Regions from separate parts of the Microbacterium sp. CIAB417 genome, predicted to be linked through region 1. Evidence: riboswitches for the same ligand, from Rfam matches in the RefSeq annotation. Region 1 holds a riboswitch; the other holds the start of a gene.
The links. A riboswitch is a leader RNA that binds a small molecule or an ion and turns the genes downstream of it on or off. The one in region 1 is predicted to bind FMN.
Positions count from the first base shown of each region.

Region 2: another riboswitch for FMN. It lies ahead of ribD (bifunctional diaminohydroxyphosphoribosylaminopyrimidine deaminase/5-amino-6-(5-phosphoribosylamino)uracil reductase RibD); the one in region 1 lies ahead of ribD (bifunctional diaminohydroxyphosphoribosylaminopyrimidine deaminase/5-amino-6-(5-phosphoribosylamino)uracil reductase RibD).

Region 1 is NZ_JAHZUT010000002.1:821,174-827,963, forward strand. It holds gene KYX17_RS10480 (Fe-S protein) at 166-519, opposite strand; gene ribH (6,7-dimethyl-8-ribityllumazine synthase) at 570-1,043, opposite strand; gene ribA (GTP cyclohydrolase II) at 1,040-2,311, opposite strand; gene KYX17_RS10495 (riboflavin synthase) at 2,308-2,937, opposite strand; gene ribD (bifunctional diaminohydroxyphosphoribosylaminopyrimidine deaminase/5-amino-6-(5-phosphoribosylamino)uracil reductase RibD) at 2,937-3,992, opposite strand; FMN riboswitch at 4,059-4,206, opposite strand; gene KYX17_RS10505 (Fpg/Nei family DNA glycosylase) at 4,271-5,134, opposite strand; gene KYX17_RS10510 (GNAT family N-acetyltransferase) at 5,166-5,732, opposite strand; gene KYX17_RS10515 (alpha-hydroxy acid oxidase) at 5,754-6,790, opposite strand, start outside.
Region 2 is NZ_JAHZUT010000006.1:288,242-295,031, reverse strand. It holds gene mfd (transcription-repair coupling factor) at 1-88, opposite strand, end outside; gene KYX17_RS24950 (GNAT family N-acetyltransferase) at 497-1,063, shown strand; gene KYX17_RS24945 (Fpg/Nei family DNA glycosylase) at 1,354-2,217, shown strand; FMN riboswitch at 2,274-2,416, shown strand; gene ribD (bifunctional diaminohydroxyphosphoribosylaminopyrimidine deaminase/5-amino-6-(5-phosphoribosylamino)uracil reductase RibD) at 2,467-3,507, shown strand; gene KYX17_RS24935 (riboflavin synthase) at 3,507-4,136, shown strand; gene ribA (GTP cyclohydrolase II) at 4,133-5,410, shown strand; gene ribH (6,7-dimethyl-8-ribityllumazine synthase) at 5,407-5,883, shown strand; gene KYX17_RS24920 (Fe-S protein) at 5,947-6,300, shown strand; gene KYX17_RS24915 (LacI family DNA-binding transcriptional regulator) at 6,646-6,790, opposite strand, start outside.

The DNA.
Region 1 (6,790 bases):
GCGTCCTCGTGGGAACGCGCCGGCGGCGAGTGCTCGGGCGGGGGTGGTGCACCGGGCGTCACATCGCTGGGTCACCGGGGCGTCGGCGGTGTCGCCGGCGCATGAACACACAGTTTACGCCCAGGTTCGCGTCCCGGCGCCGAGGTGGGCCGGGACGCGAACTCCTCAGCGCCAGATGACCGCGATGGCGGCGTTGGCGAGGGTGAGGATGCCGATCGGCCAGAAGATGGCCGCGGGCAGCGCGTCGGTGCGACGCTGGCGGGCCGCACCGATGCCGAGAAGCGCACCGATGATGAGCAGTACCACGAGCTTGACGCCGATCTTGACGTAGTTCATGTCGTGATCGGTGCCCCACGGGGCGGCGAGGGCCAGGCCGGCGACCGCCGCGATGGTCATGCCGAGGCTCATCAGGCGAGTGACGCGGATGCGGCGGCTGGCGGCTTCCACGACCCATGCTCCGAAGAGGATGGCGAAGCCGACGAGGTGCACGAGGACGACGATGTGACGCAGGATCTCCATGCCCGCCACCATACCTTATGTATTACTGAAGGTTCGTCCTCCTGAACCGCTCAGCCGCGGAGTGCGCGAAGCGTGAGGGCGGTGCGCAGTGCCGCATCCGCCGCCTCCGCGCCCTTGTCCTCCTTCGAGCCGGCGAGCCCCGCGCGATCGAGTCCCTGCTTCTCGTCATCGAGCGTGAGCACCCCGAAGCCGACGGGCTTGCCGGTGTCGAGGGCGACGCGGGTCAGGCCGTCGGTGGCGGCCGAGGAGACGAACTCGAAATGGGGTGTGCCGCCCCGGATGATCACACCGAGAGCGATGACCGCGTCGGCGCCGGACTCCAGCGCTGCCTTGGCCACGACGGGGAGTTCGAAGGAACCCGCGACGCGCACGAGCGTGTAGTCGGCGCCGGATGCGGTGAGCACCCGCTCCGCGCCGGCGATGAGGCCGTCGCTGATCGTCTCGTGCCAGGTGCCGGCGACGATGACGGCACGAAGGCCGCGGGCGTCGATCTCGGTCTGCTGGGGGGCGCCGTGGCCGCTCATCGGTTCTCCTTCATCTGCGCGAGCGCTTCGGTGAGGTCCTCGTCCGCGATGATGTGTCCCATCCGGTCGCGCTTGGTGGCGAGGTACTGGTGGTTGTTGGGGCCGACCCCCACGAGCAGCGGGACCTGCTCGACGACGTCGAGGCCGAGGGCGCGCAGCTGCGTGACCTTGTCGGTGTTGTTGGTCAGCAGGCGCACCCGCTCGACGCCGAGGTCGGCGAGGATGCCCGCGGCGGCGGCGTAGTCGCGCGCGTCGGCGGGAAGACCCAGTGCCAGGTTCGCGTCGACGGTGTCCAGGCCCCGCTCCTGCAGGTTGTACGCGCGCAGCTTGTTGATGAGGCCGATGCCGCGACCCTCGTGTCCGCGCATGTAGACGACGACGCCGCCGTCCTTCTCGATGCGGTCGAGCGCCGCATCCAGCTGGGGACCGCACTCGCACTTCAGCGAACCGAAAGCCTCGCCGGTCAGACACTCCGAATGCACGCGCACGAGCGGCGCGTCGTCCAGCTCGCGCTTGACGACGGCCAGGTGGTCGGTGCCCGTCACACGGTCCTTGTAGGCGAGGAAGCGGAACTCGCCGTGCGAGGTGGGGACGGTCGCCTCGGCGCGCAGGCTCACCCGTCGACGGTGCGAGGACGCGGCCGAGGGCTCCTCGCGGGGATCCACCTCGTCCAGGTAGCCGACGAGCTGCTCGATCGTGATCACGGGGATGCCGTCGCGCTCGCCGAGCGCCATGAGCCCGGGAAGTCGCATCATGCTGCCGTCCTCGTCGACGATCTCGGCGATCGCACCGACGGGCTCGAGCCCTGCCAGCCGCATGAGGTCGACAGCAGCCTCCGTGTGGCCGCCGCGCTCGCGCACGCCGCCGTCCACCGCGCGCAGCGGCAGGATGTGGCCGGGGCGGTTCACCGACGAGGGCGCGGACGCGGGATCCGCCAGCACGTTCAGGGTGTGCGCCCGGTCGGCGGCGCTGATACCGGTCGTCACGCCGGATGCGGCGTCGACGCTCACCGTGTACGCGGTGCCGCGCGCATCCTGGTTCACCTCGACCATGGGAGGAAGATCCAGGCGGTCCGCCCACTCCGCGGGCATGGGGGCGCAGATGAAGCCGCTCGACCAGCGCACCGTCCACGCGATCCACTCGGGGGTCGCGAGCTGCGCCGAGAGGATCACGTCGCCCTCGTTCTCGCGGTTCTCGTCGTCGGCGACGATCACCGGGCGACCGGCGGCGAGGGCCTCCAGGGCCTCGGGGATGGAACTCAGACTCATCGCGAGCCACCTTCCGTTGCGGGGGCGAAGGCCAGCAGTCGCTGCACGTGACGTGCCAGGATGTCGGTCTCCAGATTGACGATGTCGCCGGGAACGCGCTCGCCGAGAGTCGTGGCCGCGAGCGTCTCGGGGATGAGAGACACTTCGAACCACGCCTCTTCGGCCGACGGATTGCTCGCCGCGCTCACCGTCAGCGAGACGCCGTCGAGGGCGATCGAGCCCTTGTCGACGACGAGCGGAGCGAGCTCCGCCGGCAGCGAGATGCGGATGACACGCCACTGGGTGCCGGGGCGCACCTCGAGCACGCGGCCCGTGCCGTCGACGTGGCCCTGCACGATGTGGCCGCCGAGTCGTCCGCCGGCGGCCGTCGCGCGCTCGATGTTGACGGGCGTGCCCGCGGTGACACCGCCGATCGCGGTGACGTCCAGCGTCTGGCGCATGACGTCGGCGGTGAACCAGTCCTCGCCCTGATCGACGACCGTGAGGCACACGCCCGAGACGGAGATCGAGTCGCCGTGCGCCGCATCCGACACCGCGCGCGGCGCGGTCACCGTGAGGCGCACGCCGTCGCCCGAGGGCTCCGTCCGGGTGACGGTGCCGATCTCTTCGACGATCCCGGTGAACATCAGTGGGCTCCTTCTGTGACGGAGGCGGATTCTTCGGCGGATGCGGCGGGCCGCGAGATGAGCAGCAGATCGTCGCCGAGTCGGCGGGTCTCGATCAGCAGCAGGCGGCGCGCCTGGGAGATGTCGCCGACGCCGAGGTCGTCGAGGGCGACGCGGTCGCCGCCCAGCAGCACGGGCGCGACGTAGGTCAGCAGTTCGTCCACGAGACCTTCGCGCAGCAGAGCGCTCTGCAGGTGGGGGCCGCCCTCGACGAACACCCGCTGGATACCCCGCTCGTGCAGGGTGGCCAGGGCCTCGTGCAGATCGCGCGTGCGCAGGTGCCAGGGCTCCTTCGGGTGGCGGCGCACGGCGGCGTCGGCGGGGATGTCGCGTTCGCCGATCACGACGGGTCGCGGCTGCGTCGGCCTCAGCTCGCCGTCGGGCGCGCGAGCGGTCAGAGCCGGATCGTCCGCGAGGACGGTGCCGGTGCCCGCGACGATCGCGTCGGCGCTCGCGCGCCGGCGGTGCACATCCTCGCGTGCCTCGGAGCCGGTGATCCACTGGCTGGAGCCGTCGGCCGCCGCCGCGCGACCGTCGAGACTCTGCGCCCACTTCAGGGTCACGTGCGGGCGCCCGAGCCGCTGAGCCTCGCTCCACGAGGCGAGCAGTTCCTGCGCCTGGTCGGCAAGGACGCCGGACTCGATCTCGACGCCCGCCGCGCGCAGCCGCTCGGCACCTCCGGATGCGGTCGGGGTGGGATCGCTCATCGCGTAGACGACCCGGGCGACACCCGCTTCGATGAGCGCGAGAGCGCACGGACCGGTGCGGCCGGTGTGGTTGCACGGCTCGAGGGTGACCACGGCCGTCGCGCCGCGCACCGCATCCGGATCGGCCTGCGAGAGCGCGTCGACCTCGGCGTGGGCCGTTCCGGCGCCGTGGTGCCAGCCCTCGGCGATCACCTCGCCCTCGGGGGAGAGGAGCACGGCGCCCACCTGCGGGTTCACCCCCATGGGGCCTCGCCGGGCAAGCTCCAGCGCTCGCGCCATCGCGCGTTCCTCGGTCTCGCTCACCGGCATGCTCGGGCCTCCTGATCGGCGGGCTCCGGGTAGCCGTCTTGAAGCTCGCGGACACGCCGCTGAGCGCTCGTGCGCCTCCCATCCGGACTCGCGACCTGTGTCGCATCACCGTCGGTCCCGGAATTCCACCGGATCGGCGATCCCCTCCTCGCGAAGGATCACGCTCGCGGACTCTCACCGCCGGTTCGGATTCTCACCGACCCCGGAGCACGTTCTGCACTGAGTGTAGTCAACGCCGGATCGTCCGTTTCATTCCCGGACATGCACCGACACGCATCTCACTTCAGCAGGCGCGACAGGCGTCGGTCCGCCAGCACCTTGCCGCCGGTCTGGCACGTCGCGCAGTACTCGAGCGAGTTGTCGGCGAAGAACACCGACCGCACGACGTCGCCGCACACCGGGCACGTCTGGCCCTGGCGGCCGTGCACCCGCATCCCGCGCCGCTTGGCGTCTTTCAGCTCCGCAGGAGGCTTGCCGGATGCGGCCTCCACCGCGTCGTGCAGGGTGTCGATCGTGGCGGAGTACAGCGTGTCGATCTCGGCGTCGTCGAGCGTGGCTGCCAGCGCGTACGGCGAAAGCCGTGCGACGTGGAGGATTTCGTCGGAGTAGGCGTTGCCGATTCCTGCGACGATCGACTGATCCCGCAGAACCCCCTTGATCTGCGTGCGGCGACCGGCGAGGAGCGTCGCCAGCACATCGCGCGTGAAGGCGGGATCGAGGGGGTCGGGGCCGAGTCTGGCGATGCCGGGAACATCCGCCGGCTCACGCACGACAGACACCGCGAGCGACTTCTTCGTGCCCGCCTCGGTGAGATCGAACCCCGAGCCGTCGGCGAACCCTACGCGCAGCGCGATGGGGGAGCGGCCCGGTTTGATCACCGTCGTGGGCAGGGTGTCGTGCCAGCGCAACCAGCCCGCCTTCGCCAAGTGGAACACGAGGTGCGCGCCCGCATCCGTCGCGATGTCCACGAACTTGCCGCGGCGGGCGACGGTGTCGACGTGAGCCCCGATGAGAACCTCGATGGGCGGGTCGTAGGTCTTCAGTGCGGAGATCGCGGTGATCCGTGCCTGGGTGATCTCGAGGCCGTTCAGGCGCGCGCCGAGGAAGTCGACGAGTCCCTGGACCTCCGGCATCTCGGGCATGGCGCCATCCTGCCATGCACCGCCGACGCCGTCAGAGGGCTATCGGCCACTCCTGCCGCGTGCGATCATCCGTCGCCAGAAGGCTCGCGATCCATCCGTCGCTGCGCTGGCCGTGGCCGTTGCGCAGGACCTGACGCAGAGTTCCCTCGAACCGGAAGCCCAGCGCCTGCGCCACTCGAGCGGACGCCGTGTTTCCCACGGCCGCGCGCCACTCCACGCGCACGAGATCGAGTGCGTCGGTCGAGAAACCCCAGTCGATGACCGCGTCGGATGCCTCTCGCACGATGCCCTGACCGCGTGCCTCGGCCGTCACCCAGAAGCCGAGCTCCGCAGATTCTGTGTCCTGCAGATCGTGCAGGCCGACCATTCCCACGAGCGCGCCGTCGAGGCGGATCGCCCACGTGGCGTGCGAGAGCTCCTCCCAGCGCTCGATGGCCTGCGCCACGAACTGATCGGCGAACTCACGCGGGTACGGCGAGGGGACGGTCGTGAAGAACGGGATCGCCGGGTCCTGACAAGCCTCGTAAATGGCGTCGGCGTCGGATGCGGTCGGCGCCGACAGTTCGAGCCTTGCGGTGTGAAGGGCGACGGGCAGCATCCCGTCACGCTACCCTGCGCGTCAGACCCGGACGGCGCCCGTGGACCGCGGCGTCAGGCGCTGCAGCTGGGTCACGTGAGCCGGGGTCAGCTCGGCGAGCTCGCTCACCTGGAGCAGCTTCATCGTGCGCTCGACCTGCTCGGCCAGGATGGCGATCGCCCGGTCGACACCAGCCCGCCCGCCGGCCATCAGCCCGTACAGGTAGGCGCGGCCGATCAGGGTGAACTTCGCGCCCATCGCGATCGAGGCGACGATGTCGGCGCCGTCCATGATGCCGGTGTCGATCGCGATCTCGGTGTCGCGTCCGACCTCGCGCACCACCTCCGGCAGCAGATGGAAGGGGATGGGCGCCCGGTCGAGCTGGCGGCCGCCGTGGTTGGACAGGACGAGTCCGTCGACGCCGAGATCGACGAGCTTGCGCGCATCCGGAACGTTCTGCACGCCCTTGATCACGATCTTTCCGGGCCACAGCGAACGGATGATGTCGAGGTCTTCGAACGAGATGGAGGGGTCCATCGCGTTGTTGAGCAGTTCGCCGACGGTGCCGCCGGTCGTGGTCAGCGACGCGAACTCGAGCTTCGGCGTGGTGAGGAAGTCGAACCACCACCAGGGGCGGGGGATCGCGTTGACGATCGTCCCGATGCTGAGCTGGGGCGGGATGGAGAACCCGTTCCGCTTGTCGCGCAGACGCGCACCCGCAACCGGGGTGTCGACGGTGAAGAACAGGGTGTCGAAGCCTGCCTTGGCGGCACGTTCGACGAGGCCGTAGGAGATGTCGCGATCGCGCATGACGTACAGCTGGAACCAGTTGCGCCCGTGCGGATTGGTTGCTTTCACGTTCTCGATCGACGTCGTCCCGAGGGTCGAGAGGGTGAAGGGGATGCCGGCGGCCCCGGCGGCGGCGGCGCCTGCGTACTCGCCCTCCGTCTGCATCAGACGGGTGAAGCCGGTCGGTGCGATGCCGAAGGGGAGGGTGGAAGGGCCCCCGAAGATCGTCGTGCTGGTGTCGACGCGCGACACGTCGCGCAGGATCGAGGGGTGGAACTCGATGTCGCGGA
Region 2 (6,790 bases), on a different contig from region 1:
CCAGATCGGCGTCGGTCTGCGCCCAGGTGAGGGCATCGCGGTACAGAGACGCCTCTTCCAAGGCGCGCAGAATCCCCGGAACAGTCACCGGACAAGCCTACGCCGCCCCTCCGACACTGGACTGTCGTCAGGTCCCGGTCCCGGAGACCCGTCCCCGGAGACCTCTCCTCATTGTCGAGACCTCTCGTTGATCACGTGAGTAGAGCGGGGTTTCGAAAACAAGACGGGGTCTGGCGCCAACAAGACGGGGTCTCGTGACGACACGACGGGGTCTCACGACGGCACCACCGGATCGGCGATGACGACACGGGTCCCGCGCCTCTCCCGCGCCCGGAGACCTCTCGTTGTTGTCGAGACCTCTCCTGATTCACGTGATCAAGGCGGGGTGTCGACAACAAGACGGGGTCTGGCGCCAGCAAGACAGGGTCTGTTGACGACAAGACCGGGTCTGGGTCCGGGTCCGGGACAGGATCCGCGATCCGCATAGGATGCCGGGATGGAACCCGCGATCCTCACCACCGACCGCCTCGGGCTGCGCGCTCCGACGGCATCCGACATCGATGCGATCGCCCAGGCGTGCCAGGATCCGGAGATCCCACGGTGGACCACCGTTCCCAGCCCCTACACCCGCGAGCACGCCGAGGACTTCATCGGCATCGTCGCGAAGGGCTGGGCCGAGGAGGGCGAGTTCGTCTGGGGCATCCGCGCCGACGATGTGCTGGTCGGGATGATCGGCCTGCACAACGTGAACGCCCACCCGGCGGGAACGGACGCCGAGATCGGGTTCTGGATGGTCGCCGATTCCCGTGGACGCGGATACCTCTCCGAAGCCGCCCGCGCGGTCGTCGACTGGGCGTTCGCCGATCGCGGGATGGTGCGCCTGGGCTGGCGCGCCGTGGCCGGCAACGTGCCGTCGGCGCGGACGGCGCGGTCGCTCGGTTTCCACTACGAGGGATTCCAGCGGCTCGCACTGACCAGTCCCCGCGGTCGCGACGACGGCTGGTTCGCCGGATTGCTGGCGACGGACGACCGGACGCCGGTGGCCTGGCCCGTGCTGGACTGATCCGTCCCGGCGCACCGGCCGCATGTTGTCCCCGGTGCGACCATCCGTCTGACCCCGTCCGGGGCGCCGACCCGCCCTGGGACCGCCCGCACGGTACGCCGACTTCCGGTCGCGACACTCTGGTGCCGGCGTGTTGGTGCCCCCGCAGGTCGACACGCCGCGGGCGCATCCGTGCCATCCGGAAGTTCGGGCGTCTGGAGGGGTGAACAGTCGGCAGGCGGAACGGGAGACGATGCCCGACGGAGGAGGACGGGGGTGACGATGTCGGATGCCGGTGACAGGATGGCCTCATGCCCGAGATGCCGGAGGTCCAGGGTCTCGTCGACTTTCTCGGCGAGCGCGCCGTCGGCCATGCGATCCTGCGCACCAGCGTCGGCGCGATCGCGGCGCTGAAGACGTTCGATCCGCCGAACACCGCCCTGCACGGCACGACGATCACAGGCGCGGCGCGGCACGGGAAGTTCGTCGATCTCACCTGCGGCGACGATCTGCATCTCGTCTTCCACCTCGCGAAGGCGGGCTGGCTGCGCTGGTACGACGAGCTGCCGACGACGCTCATCAAGCCCGGGAAGTCGCCGATCGCCCTGCGCGTCGCCCTCGACGACGGCAGCGGATTCGATCTCACCGAGGCGGGGACGAAGAAGTCGCTCGCCGTGTACGTCGTCCGCGATCCCCAGCAGGTCCCCGGCATCGCGAGGCTCGGACCGGATCCGCTCGAGGAGGCCTTCACGCGAGACGTCCTCGCCGGCCTGCTCGCAGGCAGGCGGACGCAGATCAAGGGGCTCCTGCGCGATCAGGGGGTGATCGCGGGCATCGGCAACGCGTACTCGGACGAGATCCTGCACGCCGCGCGGATGTCTCCCTATGCGATCGCCGGCACGCTCGAGGACGCCGAGATCGACCGGCTGTTCGCGGCGATGCAGGACACGCTGCGGGATGCCGTGGCCGACGCCTCCGGCAAGCCGCCTGCCGATCTCAAGGACGCCAAACGCGCCGGCTTCCGGGTGCACGCACGGCGCGATGAGGCGTGCCCCGTGTGCGGGGACACCGTCCGCAGCGTCTTCTTCGCCGATCGATCGCTGGAGTACTGCCCGACCTGCCAGACCGGCGGCAAGGTGCTCGCCGACCGCCGCCTCTCACGGTTGCTGAAGTGACGGCCGCCCGACACGGAATGAAATCCCTTCAGATGCGTTGAGTACACTCAGAGCATCAACGTGCTCCGGGGTCGGTGAGAATCCGAACCGGCGGTGACAGTCCGCGAACGTCCTTCAGAGGACGCCGATCCGGTGGAACTCCGGAACCGACGGTGATGCGAGGGAGACCTCGCTAGTCCGGATGGGAGGCAGCACGATGCGCGCACGCGCGCATTCCGCCACCCCTGGAGCCTTCACGAAGGACGACGGATGGCAGTGACCGAGGCCGAGAGCCGGGCGATGACTCGCGCCCTCGAGCTCGCCCTCCGTGGCCCGCGCGGGCAGAACCCGCAGGTCGGGGCCGTCGTGCTCTCATCCGAGGGCGAGGTCCTCGCCGAGGGCTGGCACCGGGGCGCGGGCACTGCGCACGCCGAGGTCGACGCGCTCTCGAAGCTTCCGGCCGGCTCCGCCCGCGGGGCGACGGCGGTCGTCACCCTCGAGCCCTGCAACCACACCGGCCGCACGGGTCCGTGCGCGCTCGCTCTCATCGAAGCCGGCGTGAGCCGTGTCGTCTACGCGCTGGAGGACCCCGGCGCGGTCTCCGGCGGCGGCGCCGAGCGGCTGCGCGCCGCCGGCGTCAGCGTCGAAGCCGGCGAGCAGGCCGACGCGGCGCGCGCACTCATCGGCGACTGGCTGATCGCCCAGCGTCTCGGCCGCCCGCACGTCACGGTCAAATGGGCGCAGAGCCTGGACGGGCGAGCGGCGGCCGATGACGGCACCAGTCAGTGGATCACCGGCCCGGACGCCCGGGCGGACGTGCACCGTCGACGCGCACAGGCCGACGCGATCGTGGTGGGCACCGGCACGCTGCTGGCGGACGACCCCGCCCTCACGGCCCGGGCGGACGGCGCGCTGCTCCCCGACCAGCCGGTTCCCGTCGTGATCGGTTCACGGCCCGTTCCCGCGGATGCCGCGGTGCACCGCCACCCGCATGACCTGCTGCGCTTCGAGACCCGCGACCTGCACGCCGTCCTCGCCGATCTGCACGCCCGAGGACTGCAGCGGGTCTTCGTCGAGGGCGGGCCGACGCTCGCGAGCGGCTTCGTCGCCGCGGGTCTCGCCGACGAGATCCTCGCCTATGTGGCCCCTGTGCTGCTGGGCGGCGGCCGGCTCGCACTGACCGACATCGGCGTGGACTCGATCACGCAGGCCCGCAGGCTCCGGGTGTCCGAGTGGGTTCCGCTGGGCGCGGACCTGCTCGTCATCGCGCACCCGCTCGACACGGACATCGCCCAGGAAGAAGGAATCTGATGTTCACCGGAATCATCACCGAGATCGGCGAGATCACCGCGATCGCGCCCTCCGGAGACGGCTGGCGGCTCACGGTGCGCGCGCCGGGTGCCGCCGCCGACGCCGTGCACGGAGAGTCCATCGCCGTCTCCGGCGTGTGCCTGACCGTGGTCGACTCGACCCCGGACACCTTCGACGCCGACGTCATGAAGCAGACCCTCGACGTGTCGGCACTGGCCGCGGCATCCGTCGGAACCCGGGTCAACATCGAGAAGGCGATGCCGGTCGGCGCGCGCCTGGGCGGCCACATCGTGCAGGGGCACGTGGACGGGATCGGCCGGATCGCCGAGGTGCGCCCCGGCGACCAGTGGAGCGTGCTGCGGATCTCGCTGCCCGCGGATCTCGCGCCCCTCGTGGTCGACAAGGGCTCGATCTCGATCGACGGCACCTCGCTGACCGTGAGCGCCGTGAGCGAGCCCGGAGCCGAAGCCGCCTGGCTCGAGGTCTCCCTCATTCCCGAGACGCTCACGGCGACCACCCTCGGTCACCGCGTCGTCGGCGACGTCGTCAATCTCGAAACGGACATCCTCGCCCGCCACGTCGAGCGCCTGCTCGCGTTCCGGGCTGACCCGGAAGGAGGCTCGCGATGAGCCTTGCCACCATCCCCGCGGCCCTCGACGCCCTGCGCGCCGGCCGCCCCGTCATCGTCGCGGACGATGAGAACCGCGAGAACGAGGGCGACGTCATCCTCTCCGCCGAGCTCGCCACTCCCGAGTGGGTGGCCTGGACGGTGCGCTGGTCCTCCGGGTTCATCTGCGCTCCGATGCCCGCCGACCTCGCCGACCAGTTGAACCTCCCCCCGATGGTGGAGTCCAACGAGGACGCGCGCTCGACCGCGTACACGGTCAGCGTGGATGCCGCAGAGGGCGTCACCACGGGCATCAGCGCCCACGATCGCGCTCACACGCTGAACGTCCTGGCGGACCCCTCGTCGACGTCCACGAGCATCATCCGTCCCGGTCACATCCTGCCCCTGCGCGCCGTCGACGGCGGTGTGCGCGAGCGCAGCGGACACACCGAGGCGGCCGTCGAGCTCATGAAGCTCGCGGGCCTGCGTCCGGTCGGCGCGATCGCCGAGGTCGTCGCCGAGGACGGCAGCATGATGCGTCTTCCGGGACTCATCGAGCTCGGCGCACGCGACGACGTTCCGGTCATCACGATCGAGCAGCTCGTGGCCTACCTGGACGAGGTGGATCCGCGGGACCCTGCGGCCCCGGCATCCGGAACCGGCAGGCGGCGGGTGAGCCTGCGGGCGGACGCCACCGTCCCGACGGAGCACGGCACGTTCCGCTTCCTGGCGTACAAGGACCGGATCACCGGCACCGATCACATCGCGGTCGTCAAGGGCGAGCCCGGCGACACCGCCCTCGTGCGCGTGCACTCCGAGTGCCTGACCGGCGAGGCGTTCGGCTCGTTGAAGTGCGAGTGCGGGCCCCAGCTGGATGCCGCGCTGGAGGCGATCGAGCAGGACGGCGGAGTCGTCATCTACATGCGCGGCCATGAGGGGCGCGGCATCGGCCTGATCAACAAGCTGCGGGCCTACAGCCTGCAGGAGGAGGGCCTCGACACGGTCGACGCCAACCTCGCGCTCGGGCTTCCCGCCGACGCCCGCGAGTACGCGGCCGCCGCCGGCATCCTCAGCGACCTCGGAATCTCGAAGGTGCGTCTGCTGACCAACAACACCGACAAGGTCAACCAGCTGCGCGAACTCGGTCTGGACGTCGTCGAGCAGGTGCCGCTGATCGTCGGCGTCGGCCCGAACAACCACCAGTACCTCGAGACCAAGCGCGACCGCATGGGACACATCATCGGAGAGGCGGAGCTCGCCGAGGCTCTCGCGAACGGAAAGGACCACCACGCATGAGCGGCGCAGGAGCTCCCACCCCCCAGGCCCCGATCGACGCGACGGGGCTGAACGTCGTCATCATCGCGGGCACCTGGCACGACACCATCACGGACGGCCTGATCGCGGGTGCCGAGCGCACGCTCAACGCCGCGCACGCCACGCATCGGCTGGTCCGGGTTCCCGGCTCCTTCGAACTGGCGCTCGCGGCACAGGCGGCGTTCGCCGGCGGAGCTGACGCGGTGGTCGCCCTCGGCGTCATCATCCGCGGCGGCACACCGCACTTCGAGTACGTCTCGGCGGCGACCACCGACGGGCTGACCCGGGTGTCGCTGGACGCCGGCAAGCCCGTCGGGTTCGGGGTGCTCACTCTCGACGACGAGCAGCAGGGTCTGGAGCGGGCCGGTCTTCCGGGCTCGAAGGAGGACAAGGGTGCCGAGGCCGCGGATGCCGCGATCCGCACGGCGGTCCTGGTGAAGCAGCTGCGCGCCTGACGCCCGGTCAGGTCAGGTAGACCTACCTGGCGCGAGGACGCCAGGAGGCATACGGTGAGCGTCATGGAGACCCTGCGCCTGATCGTCGTGTTCGTCCACCTCATCGGCTTCGCCGTGCTCTTCGGAGCCTGGGCCGCCCAGGCCTTCGGCGGCAAGCGTCAGTTCACGCGCCTCATGGACTGGGGCCTCGCGATCGCCGGTATCGCCGGACTCGCGCTGGCCGCGCCGTGGGGCATCTCGTACGACCTCAACTACGTCAAGATCGGCGTGAAGCTCGTCGTGCTGCTCGCGATCGGCGCCATGCTCGGCATCGGTTCCGCGCGTCAGAAGCGCGGAGAGGCCGTCCCGCCCGCGGTGTTCTGGCTCGTCGGCGTGCTGACCCTCGCGAACGCCGGCATGGGTCTGCTCTGGCGCTGACCCCGCCCGCGGGAACCGCAACCATCCCCGCTCGTTGAGCGAGCCCGCGCGCAGCGCGCGCGAGTCGAAACGGGCCAGGCGGCCGGGAACCGCGTTTCGACTCGCTCCGCTCGCTCAACGAACGAGGGAAGGCGGCTCGCTCAACGAACGAGAAGAGGTCGGCCCGATCAGCCATCCCCGCTCGTTGAGCGAGCCCGCGCGCAGCGCGCGCGAGTCGAAATGGGCCAGGCGGTTGGGCACCGCGTTTCGACTCGCTCCGCTCGCTCAACGAACAGGTGGGGTGGGCTCGTTCGACGAACGAGGTGGGGGTCGGCTCGCTCAACGAACGAGGTGGCGCGGGCTCGCTCAACGGCGCGGCGGAGCCGTGCTCTCGCGGATCACGAGCTCGGTGCCGATCAGCGGCACGGGCGCGGGGGCGTCGCCGCCCAGCTCGGCGAGCAGCAGGTCGACGGCGGCCGCGCCCACCCGCTCGGGATGCTGCTGGACGGTC